3 regions of the Pseudomonas sp. S3_E10 genome follow, and region 3 is predicted to be linked to each of the others. Evidence: predicted binding sites of a transcription regulator. Region 3 holds the regulator's gene; each other region holds the start of a gene.
What was found. The regulator sigma-54, encoded in region 3, starts transcription at its own class of promoters, with help from an activator protein. The targets are predictions, from matches to a motif close to ANTGGCATNNANNTTGCTNT.
Positions count from the first base shown of each region.

Region 1 (4,810 bases), 570 kb from region 3:
GTCCGGCTGGCACAGGGTGTCGGAGATGAACAGCGAGTCCATACCGCTGACGCACACGATGTCGCCGGCGAAGGCTTCTTCGACGTCGATGCGGTGCAGGCCGTGGTGACCCATCAGCTTCAGGATACGACCGTTACGCTTCTTGCCGTCGGCGCCGATAGCCACAACCGGGGTGTTCGGCTTGACGCTGCCGCGAGCGATACGGCCAACGCCGATAACACCCAGGAAGCTGTTGTAGTCCAGTGCCGAGATCTGCATCTGGAACGGACCTTCACGGTCAACTTTCGGCGCCGGTACGTTGTCGACGATCGACTGGTACAGCGGGGTCATGTCTTCAGCCATGTCGGTGTGGTCAAGACCGGCAATGCCGTTCAGGGCCGAGGCGTAGACGACCTTGAAGTCCAGCTGCTCTTCGGTGGCGCCCAGGTTGTCGAACAGGTCGAAGATCTGGTCCAGAACCCAGTCCGGACGCGCGCCTGGACGGTCAACCTTGTTGATGCACACGATCGGACGCAGGCCGGCTTCGAAAGCCTTCTTGGTCACAAAACGGGTTTGCGGCATAGGGCCGTCTTGAGCGTCAACCAGCAGCAGAACGGAGTCGACCATCGACATTACGCGTTCTACTTCGCCGCCGAAGTCGGCGTGGCCCGGGGTATCCACGATGTTGATGTGGTAGCCGTTCCAGTTGATAGCGGTGTTTTTTGCCAGGATGGTAATACCGCGCTCTTTTTCCTGGTCGTTGGAGTCCATCACGCGCTCGTCGTTGAGCTCGTTGCGCTCCAGGGTGCCGGATTGACGCAGGAGTTTGTCTACCAGGGTGGTTTTACCATGGTCAACGTGAGCAATGATGGCGATGTTACGTAGATTTTCGATCACTTGTGTATCTCGATCAGAGGATTCGGTGTGCTGACAGGTCGTGGCAGCGATTTACAGTAGAGTCAGGCCTTGCCGTTACAGCTTGACGGCAGAGTCGGGGGGCCGGTGACGCAGGCCACAGGCAAACAGCCCCGGGCTCTTAGCTCGGTCGATAAACGCGCACATTGGCATGCCCCTCACTGAGCAAATGGTGGGCATGCAGGCGACTCATCACGCCTTTGTCGCAATACAGCAGGTACTGACGGCTGTCATCCAGTTCCTTGAAACGCGCGTTCAATGCATAGAACGGCAGCGCTTGTACGTCGATGCCGGCGATTTCCAGCGGCTCATCTTCCGCGGCATCCGGGTGACGGATGTCGATGACGATCTGGCCGGCCAGGGCTTCGCTGACTTCTTCGATCTGCACATCCTGGCCCAACTCGTCGATAACACGATCGATCGGTACCAGCTTGGCGTTCTCGAGCGCACGCTCCAGAATCGCCATATCAAACTGTTGTTCTTCGTACTCCACGCGGTTGCGCTTGGCGTGGGTCTTGGGGTTCACCGAGATGACCCCGCAGTACTCAGGCATATGCTTGGCGAAGTCGGCGGTGCCGATTTCTTCCGCCAAATCGATGATGTCCTGCTTGTGGCTGGCGATCAGCGGGCGCAGCACCAGCTTCTCGGTCACGCAGTCGATCAGCGACAGGTTCGGCAGCGTCTGGCTGGAAACCTGGGAAATCGCTTCGCCGGTCACCAGCGCGTCGATCTGCAATTGATCGGCGATACGGGAGGCCGCGCGCAACATCATACGCTTCAATACCACGCCCATATGACTGTTATCGACTTTGCCGAGAATTTCGCCCAGCACTTCCTCGAACGGTACGCTCACAAATAGCACGCGTTGGGAGCTGCCGTACTTCTTCCAGATAAAGTGCGCAACTTCCATCACGCCCAATTCGTGTGCGCGCCCACCCAGGTTGAAGAAGCAGAAGTGGCTCATCAGGCCGCGGCGCATGATCTGGTAGGCCGCCACCGTGGAATCGAAACCGCCGGACATCAGCACCAGGGTCTGTTCCAGGGCGCCGAGCGGGTAGCCGCCGATGCTGTTGTGCTGGCTGTGGATCACAAACAACCGTTGGTCGCGAATTTCCATGCGCACTTCAATTTGCGGCGCTTTCAGGGAAATTCCAGCGGCGCCGCACTCGCGACGCAGCTTGCTGCCGACGTATTTCTCCACGTCCATGGAGCTGAACGGGTGCTTGCCGGCACGCTTGCAGCGCACCGAAAAAATCTTGCCTTCAAGGTTGTCGCCAAAATGCAGTTTGCATTTTTCGGTGATGTCGTCGAAGTCGCCCAGCGCGTACTCGTCAACCTGCAGGAAGTGTGCGATGCCCGGCATGCAGCTCAGGCGCTCGGTCATATCCTTCAAGGCTTTGGCGTCGGTCAGGCGGGTTTCCAGCTCGAGGTTGTCCCACACGCCATTCACCACCACAGCCGGGTCCAGATCGCGGAGCACGGCACGGATGTTCTTGGCCAATTGACGGATAAAACGCATCCGTACCGGTCGGCTCTTGATGGTGATTTCGGGGAAGACTTTAACGATTAATTTCATGGAAACAGCGCGCGCCGGGCCTGCTGAAAAAGGGGGGCGCGGATTATAGCGGAAATCGCTCAAGGTTTAACCAGTTAATATGCACTCACACCACAACGCACTAAAGCGGTGCATTTGCATGCGCATGCGCCACATTGCAGTGCGCTATTTTCGGGCTTTTGTCGCTGCGCACCTTTATAGGGTCGCTTTTGGCGCAAAAAACCCATGTTGGCGCACTGGCATGCAATTTGCTCTCTTGTGAGGCAGGTTGCCATGGCGGACTATCCGCGCCGGCATCACCCACATTCTAAGGGCTAACTCCACTACCCCAGCCCGAAGCCACCCGGAGGACACTATGTCGAAGTCGGTTCAACTCATCAAAGATCATGACGTTAAATGGATTGATCTGCGCTTCACGGACACCAAAGGCACTCAGCACCACGTGACCATGCCGGCTCGCGACGCGCTGGATGATGCTTTCTTCGAAGAAGGCAAAATGTTCGACGGTTCCTCCATTGCCGGCTGGAAAGGCATCGAAGCCTCCGACATGATCCTGATGCCGGACGACAGCACTGCCGTCCTTGACCCGTTCACCGAAGACCCAACCCTGATCATCGTCTGCGACGTGATCGAGCCTTCGACCATGCAAGGCTACGATCGCGACCCACGTGCGATCGCCAAGCGCGCCGAGGAATACCTGAAGTCGACCGGTATCGGCGACACCGTATTCGTAGGCCCGGAACCAGAGTTCTTCATCTTTGATTCGGTCAAGTTCAAGTCCGACATCTCCGGTTCCATGTTCAAAATCTTCTCCGAGCAAGGCTCGTGGATGTCCGACCAGGACGTGGAAGGCGGCAACAAAGGCCACCGTCCAGGCGTCAAAGGTGGCTACTTCCCGGTTCCGCCGTTCGACCACGACCACGAAATCCGTACCTCCATGTGCAACGCCATGGAAGAAATGGGCCTGGTCATCGAAGTCCACCACCACGAAGTGGCGACTGCCGGCCAGAACGAAATCGGCGTGAAGTTCAACACCCTGGTAGCCAAGGCTGACGAAGTCCAGACCCTGAAGTACTGCGTACACAACGTAGCTGATGCCTACGGCCGTACCGCTACCTTCATGCCTAAGCCACTGTACGGCGATAACGGTTCGGGTATGCACGTTCACCTGTCCATCGCCAAAGAAGGCAAGAACACCTTCGCCGGCGAAGGTTATGCCGGCCTGTCCGACACCGCCCTGTACTTCATCGGCGGTATCATCAAGCACGGTAAGGCCCTGAACGGCTTCACCAACCCGTCGACCAACTCCTACAAGCGTCTGGTCCCAGGTTTCGAAGCACCGGTGATGCTGGCCTACTCGGCTCGCAACCGTTCCGCCTCGATCCGTATTCCTTACGTGTCCAGCCCACGCGCTCGCCGTATCGAAGCGCGCTTCCCTGATCCGGCAGCCAACCCATACCTGGCCTTCGCTGCGCTGGTCATGGCTGGCCTGGACGGCATCCAGAACAAGATCCACCCAGGCGATGCCGCCGACAAAAACTTGTACGACCTGCCGCCTGAAGAGGCCAAAGAGATCCCACAAGTGTGCGGCAGCCTGAAAGAAGCCCTGGAAGAGCTGGACAAGGGCCGTGCGTTCCTGACCAAAGGCGGCGTATTCAGCGACGACTTCATCGATGCCTACATCGAGCTCAAAAGCGAAGAAGAAATCAAGGTTCGCACCTTCGTACACCCACTGGAATACGAGCTGTACTACAGCTGCTGATCCGGTAGCGCTGCTTGACGCAGCGTGATGAAAAAGGCCTCCTTCGGGAGGTCTTTTTTTGCCCGGGAATTAACCCGAATCCCCCCTCCCTCCCACAAGGAGATCAGCATTGAAACGTCGACTTGCGTTCGCTTTAGTGTTTTTCAGCGCCAGTGCATTGGCTGCGCCCCCCACTCTTGAGCCGCTGCTCAACAGCATCGCCGAACGCCTGGAAATCGCCGACCAGGTGGCGCTGAGCAAATGGGACAGCAAAAAACCGGTGGAAGATAAGAAGCGCGAACAAGAAGTGATCGCCAGCGTTGTCGCCCAGGCGCCGAGCTACAAACTGGCACCCGCCGCCGCCGAGCAATTCTTCTCGGCCCAGATCGAGGCAAACAAGCTGGTGCAGTACACCCACCTGTCCGATTGGCAGTTCCAGGGCAAGGCACCCGACGATCCGCGCCCGGACCTGGTGAAGCAGATTCGCCCGCAGCTGGATCAATTGCAAACACGCCTGCTGCAACAACTGGCGGACTTCACCCCCCAACGTAGCGACCCGCAGTGCCCTCACTGGCTGGCCGAAGCGGTGCATGAGCCGCTGAACGACCCGCTGCGGCAAC
Region 1 is NZ_CP162743.1:2,376,764-2,381,573, forward strand. Features, by position in the region: gene typA (translational GTPase TypA) at 1-876, opposite strand, end outside; gene thiI (tRNA uracil 4-sulfurtransferase ThiI) at 1,016-2,470, opposite strand; gene glnA (glutamate--ammonia ligase) at 2,805-4,211, shown strand; gene AB4N98_RS10715 (chorismate mutase) at 4,321-4,810, shown strand, end outside.
Region 1: glnA (glutamate--ammonia ligase) is a predicted target of sigma-54. The motif match lies at 2,685-2,704, and genes of this name have one in related genera.

Region 2 (4,810 bases), 1.2 Mb from region 3:
CACAGTTAGAACACCACAAGGCCCGGATAAATCATCAGCCATGAAAAAGCCCGCAGCGACGGCGGGCGTTTTCTGACAAGCAGGTGGCAGAGCTTAGATAGGTCGGCTGCCGTACTTGTTATCCGGCTTCTTGGGCGGGTCGGCAACCACATTGGGCTCGACTTCGACCACTTTGCCGCCTTTGGCAAGAAACTCTTCCATCGCGCGGGCCAGGGCATCGCGCTCTTTGTTCTTGGCCTCAACGCTCGGCAGTTCATCTACCGAAACAGCAGCCTTGGCTTTGCCTTTGGCCTTGGGCGCGGCGTCGTCGCCACCACTTTCATCGGCGTCCTCAGCAACGTCGTCAACTGCTGCCGCATCAAGACCGTCTTCAGCCTCGTCGTCCTCACCTACTTCAAGGTCGTCGTTTTCCAGATCATCGTCGCTCATGTTCTACCTCATGACTTGCGAAAAGCAGATTAGTTATAGCCCAGCTTCATCCTCTGTCGAGGCTGCCGGAAAAAAATCAACGTCCACCGGATAACCAGTGGCCTATGCCTCATCACCGTGCAAGGTGGCGAGGACTTTACGAGCACCGCCATGATCACGGTGCTCGCCCAGATAAACACCTTGCCAGGTCCCCATCGCCAAGCGGCCGGCCTTCACCGGCAAACTCAGCTGGCAGCCCAGGAGACTGGCCTTGAAATGCGCCGGCAGATCATCCGGACCTTCGTCGTTGTGCTCGAAACCTGCCCGGCCTTGCGGCACCAGCGAGTTGAAAAAACGCTCAAAGTCACGGCGAACCGCCGGGTCGGCATTCTCGTTGACACTCAACGAGGCCGAAGTGTGCTGCAACCACAGGTGCAACAGGCCCACACGACACGCCTTCAACTCAGGCAGGCCGGCAAGCAACTCATCGGTTACCAGGTGAAAGCCCCGAGGCTTGGCCCGCAGGGTTATCAGGGTCTGTTGCCACATACAGTTCTCCGCCCATCGGCGCGCATTCTAGCGCGCTCTGGGAAAAAACAAAGTGCCGAATACGCCTACATGCCTGTAAGACATTCGCACGCTAAAAAGTGCCGTGTGCGTCCTATCACAAACTCGACGCGAAACCGGCACAGCTTGTTATGACTGACAAACGCCAGACAAAAAAATGCCCGGCAAGCCGGGCATCTTTTTTTCGCGTACTTACAAGTTGTAGCCGCGTTCGTTGTGTTGCGCCAGGTCGAGGCCAACAGCCTCCTCCTCTTCGCTGACACGCAGGCCCATGACCATGTCCAGCACCTTCAGGATGATGTAGGTGACGATGGCCGTGTAGATCACGGTGAAACCGACGCCTTTGCACTGGATCCAGACTTGAGCCGCGATATCAGTCACGGTGCCGAAACCGCCCAGAGAAGGGGCTGCGAATACACCGGTAAGGATCGCGCCGAGAATACCGCCAATGCCGTGTACGCCGAAGGCATCCAGGGAATCGTCGTAGCCCAGCTTGCGCTTGAGAGTAGTGGCACAGAAGAAGCACACCACACCCGCCGCCAGGCCGATGATCAGTGCGCCCATCGGGCCCACGGTGCCGGCGGCCGGCGTGATCGCGACCAGGCCAGCCACCACACCCGAGGCGATGCCCAGTGCGCTTGGCTTACCGTGAGTGATCCACTCGGCGAACATCCAGCCCAGCGCCGCAGCGGCAGTTGCAATCTGAGTCACCAGCATCGCCATGCCCGCAGTGCCGTTGGCCGCCACAGCCGAGCCGGCGTTGAAGCCGAACCAGCCGATCCACAGCATGGCCGCACCGATCAGGGTGTAACCGAGGTTGTGCGGGGCCATCGGTGTGGTCGGGAAGCCCTTGCGCTTGCCGAGTACCAGGCAAGCTACCAGGCCGGCCACACCGGCGTTGATGTGCACCACGGTGCCGCCGGCGAAGTCCAGCACGCCCCAGTCCCACATCAGGCCACCGTTGCCGCTCCAGACCATGTGCGCGATCGGCGCATAGACCAGCGTGAACCAGATGCCCATGAAAATCAGCATTGCGGAAAACTTCATACGCTCAGCGAACGCACCGACGATCAGCGCCGGGGTGATGATGGCGAAGGTCATCTGGAAAGTGATGAACACCGCTTCCGGGAACAGCGCCGCAGGCCCGGTGATGCTGGCCGGAGTGACACCCGCCAGGAACGCCTTGCCCATGCCGCCGAAGAAGGAATTGAAGTTGACTACGCCCTGCTCCATACCGGTGGTATCGAACGCGATGCTGTAACCGTAGATGACCCACAGGATGCTGATCAGGCCAGTGATGGCGAAGCACTGCATCATCACCGACAGAATATTCTTGGAGCGGACCATGCCGCCGTAAAACAGCGCCAGGCCCGGGATGGTCATGAACAGCACCAGTGCGGTGGCGGTCAGCATCCAGGCGGTGTCGCCGGAGTTGAGGACTGGAGCAGCCACTTCGTCTGCCGCCATGGCCAGGCTTGGCATTACGATGGACAACAGGGCTCCGAGCCCTGCGAATTTACGCAGAGTCATATTGTTTTCTCCTGGGGCGTTGGGGTTTGGCGGCTTAGATTGCGTCGGTATCGGTTTCGCCGGTACGGATGCGAATCGCCTGTTCCAGATTGACCACGAAGATCTTGCCGTCACCGATCTTGCCGGTGTTGGCCGCCTTGGTTATCGCCTCGATAACCCGGTCAAGATCCTTGTCGTCAATGGCGACATCGATCTTCACCTTCGGCAGGAAATCGACTACGTATTCCGCGCCGCGATACAGCTCGGTATGACCCTTCTGCCGACCGAAGCCCTTGACCTCAGTAACGGTAATGCCCTGCACGCCGATCTCGGACAGTGACTCGCGTACATCGTCCAACTTGAACGGCTTGATGATGGCAGTGACTAGCTTCATGAAAACTCTCTCCCGAATTGGTGGACTTGCCCCAGGAAAACAAACCCGTCTCAAGTCTAAGCGCAGTGCCTGGCTTTGTAACGCATCGTCGCAAGGGCAGTTGCCATTGCGACGCCAGCTAACCACTGGTGACGAAACCTGTACCCCTGATCCGTCGGCGCACTGCATTCGTCACAGCGACTGCATCAGTGCATGGGTCATGATCGTCTAAGCAGAAACCTTGCCAGCTCCGTAAAAACCACTGAAATCAGTCCATTGCCCACTTAAGCCCACCCGCAGGGCTGTCTGGCGGCCGCAATGCGCACGAAAACAGTGCGCCGCCGTCCGGCGCGATGCGCGAAAAGCGTGCGCCGCAGGCCGTGAAAAAGACTATAGACGCTGCGTGATACACTGCCCGCCAACAGTTTTCCGGAATATTTCCCATGCTCGCGCCCAAAGACCTCCTCGACGCCCTGAGCGGCCATGCCTCTCGCCTGTTCAGCGGCGAAACCCCGCTGCCCCGCAATGAAATCGAAAGCCAGTTCAAGGCCTTGCTGCAAAGTGGCTTCAGCAAGCTCGACCTGGTAAGCCGAGAAGAGTTTGATAGCCAAATGGTGGTGCTGGCCCGCACGCGTGCGCGGCTGGAGAGCCTGGAAGCGAAAGTCGCGGAGTTGGAAGCGCGGTTAACACCACCCGCTGAATAAACGCAGCCCGTGTGGAAGGGGGCTGGCTCCCTCCACACGCGCGTCACCTTTTTCTCTGGATACGTTCTGTAAAACCTCCGCGCTTCGCTCTTCCCCACCTCGTCTACCCTTGAAAAACCGCAGGAAGCGGCCCCCCATTTCAAGGAACGAGCATGTCCCTCGCCATTGTCCACAGCCGCGCCCAGGTCGGCGTCGAAGCCCCCGCCGTCACCGTAGAAGTGCACATGGCCAATGGCTTGCCTTCCCTGACCCTGGTGGGCCTGCCCGAAACCGCCGTCAAGGAAAGCAAGGACCGCGTGCGCAGCGCCATCCTCAACAGTGCCCTGCAATATCCCTCGCGCCGCATCACCCTCAACCTCGCGCCCGCCGACCTGCCCAAGGACGGCGGGCGCTTTGATTTGGCCATCGCCTTGGGGATTCTGGCGGCCAGCGTGCAGGTACCGGCGTTGATGCTCGATGAGGTCGAATGCCTGGGCGAATTGGCGCTGTCCGGTGAAGTGCGCGCGGTCAAAGGTGTGTTGCCAGCCGCATTGGCGGCGCGCAAGGCCGGGCGCACCGTGATAGTGCCGCGGGCGAATGCCGAGGAGGCCTGCCTGGCTTGCGGGTTGAAGGTGATAGCGGTGGATCACCTCCTGCAGGTGGTAGCGCACTTGAATGGGCAGGTGCCGATTGAGCCCTACAAATCCGATGGCTTGCTGTACCTGAACAAGCCCTACCCAGACTTGAGCGAAGTGCAGGGCCAGCTCGCCGCCAAGCGTGCATTGCTGATCGCAGCGGCGGGTGCGCATAACCTGCTGTTCAGCGGGCCACCGGGCACCGGCAAGACCTTGCTCGCCAGCCGCCTGCCCGGTTTGCTACCGCCACTGAGCGAACAGGAGGCTCTGGAAGTGGCGGCGATCCAATCGGTGGTCAGCCTCGCGCCGCTGAGCCACTGGCCACACCGGCCGTTTCGCCAGCCGCACCATTCCGCTTCAGGCCCGGCGCTGGTGGGTGGCGGCTGTCGGCTTTCAAAATAAATGCGACTTTTTCGAAATTAATGCGACTGAAATGAGAAATGAAAGAAAATTTTGACGTGAGATCGGTGCTAAGCAATTAGCCTCGATTGGGCGTGCCCGCATGCGGCAGGAGTAGCTACCTTGTTATGAGAGCACCTTGAAAAAAGACATACGCCTAAAATTACTCATGCTATGGCATGCATTTCGTGGCCCACGGTCGGAAGGACAATTTTAGTTTAGGATTCGAGGCGATT
Region 2 is NZ_CP162743.1:3,000,531-3,005,340, reverse strand. Features, by position in the region: gene sutA (transcriptional regulator SutA) at 94-429, opposite strand; gene AB4N98_RS13570 (secondary thiamine-phosphate synthase enzyme YjbQ) at 532-957, opposite strand; gene AB4N98_RS13565 (ammonium transporter) at 1,168-2,505, opposite strand; gene glnK (P-II family nitrogen regulator) at 2,540-2,878, opposite strand; gene AB4N98_RS13555 (accessory factor UbiK family protein) at 3,301-3,561, shown strand; partial or broken gene AB4N98_RS13550 (YifB family Mg chelatase-like AAA ATPase) at 3,714-4,565, shown strand.
Region 2: glnK (P-II family nitrogen regulator) is a predicted target of sigma-54. The motif match lies at 3,087-3,106, and genes of this name have one in related genera.

Region 3 (4,810 bases):
GGTGCGTGTTGCACGCACTGACGCCCAGAAACGCGACACGGTGATTACTACCAGTCGCATGACCGTATTCCCGCAGAAGCAATATGCGCAGACCGAGCAAGACGTTAGAATCGACGGCGCTGGCGGTGTATCGACTGGCAAGGGAATGAAAGCGTATTTGAAAGAAAGCAGGATACACCTGCTATCGAACGTAAGAGGACAGTATGAGGCTCGTTAAAACTCTCCCTATTTTGCTCAGTCTGGGCGCAGCACTGGGAAGCGTGAGCGCCTGGGCTCTGCCGAACGATAGCCAGCAGCCGATCCACATCTCGGCTGACGATGCGCAACTGGATGACAAGCAAGGTGTAGCGACCTACACCGGCGGCGTGATCATTACCCAGGGGTCGATGAAGATCACCGGCAATACCGTGACACTGACGCGCACCCCAAACGGTGATATTGACGTCGTGACCTCGGTGGGCAACCTGGCTTACTTCGAACAGAAGCAGTCGGCTACCGATACAGGCCCGATGAAGGGCTACGGCAAGACCATCCAGTACCATGCCCAGCAGAACCGCATTGTATTGATCGACCAGGCCAAGGTGCTGAGCCCCGATGGCAACTCCACGGAAGGTGAAAAAATCACCTATGACACCGTGAAGCAGATCGCCAACGCCGGTCGAGCCAATGGCAACAAGGTAACTGCGCCACGTCCGCGTATCGACATGGTTATCCAGCCGAAGAAGAAGGCCGAGTAATGGCAACCCTGAAAGCCCAGCATCTGGCCAAGGCCTATAAAAGCCGTCAGGTCGTGCGCGACGTCAGCCTGTCGATCGACAGCGGCCAGATCGTCGGCTTGCTCGGCCCCAACGGCGCCGGCAAGACCACATGCTTCTATATGATCGTCGGCCTGGTCCAGGCAGATCAGGGTCGCGTACTGATCGACGACCTGGATGTCAGCCATCAGCCGATGCACGGCCGTGCTCGCGCCGGTATCGGCTATCTCCCGCAAGAAGCCTCGATCTTCCGCAAACTGTCGGTTGCCGACAACATCATGGCTATCCTTGAGACCCGCAAGGAACTCGACCGTGACGGCCGCCGCCAAGAGCTGGAAAGCCTGCTGCAGGAGTTCCACATCAACCACATTCGCGACAACCTTGGCATGAGCCTGTCCGGTGGCGAGCGTCGTCGCGTGGAAATCGCCCGCGCCCTGGCGACCGCGCCAAAGTTCATCCTGCTGGACGAACCGTTTGCCGGCGTCGACCCGATTTCGGTCGGCGACATCAAGCAGATCATCCATCACCTCAAGGCCAAGGGTATCGGCGTATTGATCACCGACCACAACGTGCGTGAAACCCTCGATATCTGCGAAACCGCGTATATCGTCAACGATGGCCAGTTGATCGCCGAAGGCGATTCCGCGACCATCCTGGCCAACGAACTGGTCAAGGAAGTGTACCTGGGTCACGAGTTCCGCCTGTAAAACCACCTGTATGAACAGGGGGTGGCAGGTCGTTTGTCCGAAGCGCGCGTACCAAAGAAAAACCTACGGTTTTTTTATTGTTACCGCGCTCTAGGCAAAGCCCTCGATATCAGGCATATAATTTGCTTATGTTTGGCGCTCACGCGCCCTGTCGTGGATGGCGCATTGCGCCGGCGAATAAGGTGTTAAGCCCCTGCCATGAAACCATCGCTAGTCCTGAGAATGGGCCAGCAGCTGACGATGACACCGCAGCTGCAACAGGCCATCCGCCTGCTCCAATTGTCGACCCTGGACCTGCAACAGGAAATCCAGGAGGCCCTGGAGTCCAATCCGATGCTCGAACGCCAGGAAGAAGGCGACGACTTCGATAATGCAGACCCGCTGGCCGACAACATCGAGCAAAAAACCAATTCCGACGTGCAGGAACCCTCCTACCAGGAAACCGCCCCAACGGTGGATAACCTTGAGGAAGGCGACTGGAACGAACGCATTCCCAACGAACTCCCGGTGGATACCGCCTGGGAAGACGTCTACCAGACCAGCGCGAGCAGCCTGCCCAGCAACGATGATGACGAGTGGGACTTCACCACCCGCACCTCCGCCGGCGAAAGCCTGCAGAGCCATCTGTTGTGGCAACTGAACCTCGCACCGATGTCCGACACCGATCGCCTGATCGCCGTCACGCTGATCGATTGCATCAACAACCAGGGTTATCTGGACGAGACGCTCGAGGAGATTCTGGAGGCCTTCGACCCTGAACTGGACATTGAGCTGGACGAAATCGAAGCCGTCCTGCACCGCATCCAGCAGTTCGAGCCTGCGGGCATTGGCGCCCGCTCCCTGAGCGAATGCCTGTTGCTGCAACTGCGCCAGCTGCCCGCCAAGACACCTTGGCTGGCTGAAGCCCAGCGCCTGGTCACCGATTACATCGACCTGCTGGGCAGCCGCGACTACAGCCAGTTGATGCGCCGCATGAAGCTCAAGGAAGATGACCTGCGCCAGGTTATCGAACTGGTGCAAAGCCTCAACCCGCGCCCGGGCTCGCAGATCGAGTCCAGCGAAGCCGAATATGTGGTCCCTGACGTGATTGTGCGCAAGGACAACGAACGCTGGCTGGTGGAATTGAACCAGGAGTCGGTGCCACGCCTGCGGGTCAACCCGCAATATGCCGGTTTTGTGCGCCGCGCCGACACCAGCGCCGACAACACCTTCATGCGCAACCAGTTGCAGGAAGCCCGCTGGTTCATCAAGAGCCTGCAGAGCCGTAACGAAACCCTGATGAAAGTTGCCACCCAGATCGTCGAGCATCAGCGCGGCTTCCTGGAATACGGCGACGAGGCGATGAAGCCTCTGGTGCTGCATGACATCGCCGAGGCGGTAGGCATGCACGAATCAACGATTTCACGGGTGACGACGCAAAAATTCATGCATACCCCACGGGGTATATATGAGCTCAAATACTTTTTCTCCAGCCATGTCAGCACCTCCGAAGGCGGCGAATGCTCGTCCACGGCGATCCGCGCGATCATCAAAAAACTGGTTGCCGCGGAAAATCAGAAAAAGCCGTTGAGTGACAGCAAGATCGCTGGTTTACTGGAGGCACAAGGCATTCAGGTCGCCCGTCGAACCGTCGCCAAGTACCGCGAGTCCCTTGGGATCGCGCCTTCCAGCGAGCGTAAGCGTTTGATGTGACGGGCGGGCCACAGCGTTCCAGTGGCAGGCGTCTTTGCCTGCCGCTTTATGCACTGGCAACGAAGGAGAAGCTGTATGCAAGTCAACATCAGTGGACACCAGCTGGAAGTCACCAAGCCCCTGCGTGAGTACACCGAGAGCAAGCTGAACAAGCTTGCGGGGCATTTTGACAAGATCACCAACGTGCAGGTCATCATGGAGGTCGATAAGCTCAAGCAGAAAATCGAGGCCACCCTGCACGTACCGAATGCCAAGCTCGTCGCCAATGCTGAGCATGAGGACATGTACGCGGCGATTGACTCGCTCTACGACAAGCTGGACCGCCAACTCATAAAGCATAAGGAAAAGAATCTGCACCTGATGCAAGGTACAGGTCGTTAACTCTCCCCCCATGATCCGACTTGAAACCATCCTGACCCCCGGCCGTTCCCTCGTGAACGTGCCGGGCGGCAGCAAGAAAAAAGCCCTTGAACAAATTGCCAACCTGATCGCCCGCGAAGTGCCGGATCTGGAGATGCAAGTTGTCTTCGAGGCACTGGTTGCCCGTGAAAAACTCGGTTCCACCGGTTTTGGCAACGGCATCGCCATTCCTCACTGCCGCCTCAAAGGCTGTGACACCCCCGTGAGCGCCCTGCTGCATCTGGAAGCTCCGATCGATTTTGACGCCATCGACGGCGCCCCGGTTGACCTGCTGTTTGTGCTGCTGGTCCCGGAAGCCGCCACCGATGCGCACCTGGAACTGCTCCGGCAGATCGCCAGCATGCTCGACCGCAAGGAGGTACGCGACAAACTGCGCAGTGCCAGCAGCAACGCGGCGCTGTATCAAGTTGTCCTGGATGAACAAAACGGGCAGTAATCATGCGTTTGATCATCGTCAGCGGCCGCTCAGGCTCGGGTAAAAGCACCGCCCTCAATGTTCTTGAGGACAGCGGCTTCTATTGCATCGACAACCTGCCCGCCGGCCTGCTGCCGGAACTGGCCGAACGGGCGCTTATCCACACCGAGTTGGCGCAACCCCTGGTGGCGGTTTCGATTGATGCCCGCAACTTGCCCAGCCATCTCTCGCGCTTCCCGGAACTGCTTGAGGAAGTGCGCGCCAAACATATTCATTGTGATGTGCTGTACCTGGACGCTGACGAAGAGACACTGCTCAAGCGCTTCTCCGAAACCCGTCGACGCCACCCCCTCAGCAGCCCCCACCGCTCCCTGGCCGAAGCCATCGAGGATGAAACCAAGCTGCTGGGGCCGATCATTGACCTGGCCGACCTCAAGATCAACACCACCAGCCTCAACCTGTATCAATTGCGTGACGCCATCAAGTTGCGCCTGCTCAACCAGCCCGAACCCGGTACGGCGTTTCTGGTCGAGTCATTTGGTTTCAAGCGGGGGATGCCGGTGGATGCCGACCTGGTGTTCGATGTGCGCTGTCTGCCCAACCCCTACTGGAAACCTGAACTGCGCGAGCAGTCCGGGTTGGACCAACCTGTGGCTGAGTATCTGGCCGCACAGCCTGATGTGGAGGAGATGTTCCAGGACATTTCCAGCTATTTGCTCAAATGGTTGCCACGCTTTGCCGCGAGTAACCGGGCCTATGTCACGATTGCCATTGGCTGCACAGGCGGCCACCACCGCTCCGTCTACCTGACCGAGCGCCTG
Region 3 is NZ_CP162743.1:1,808,856-1,813,665, forward strand. Features, by position in the region: gene lptC (LPS export ABC transporter periplasmic protein LptC) at 1-217, shown strand, start outside; gene lptA (lipopolysaccharide transport periplasmic protein LptA) at 204-737, shown strand; gene lptB (LPS export ABC transporter ATP-binding protein) at 737-1,462, shown strand; gene AB4N98_RS08130 (RNA polymerase factor sigma-54) at 1,661-3,154, shown strand; gene hpf (ribosome hibernation-promoting factor, HPF/YfiA family) at 3,230-3,535, shown strand; gene ptsN (PTS IIA-like nitrogen regulatory protein PtsN) at 3,546-4,010, shown strand; gene rapZ (RNase adapter RapZ) at 4,013-4,810, shown strand, end outside.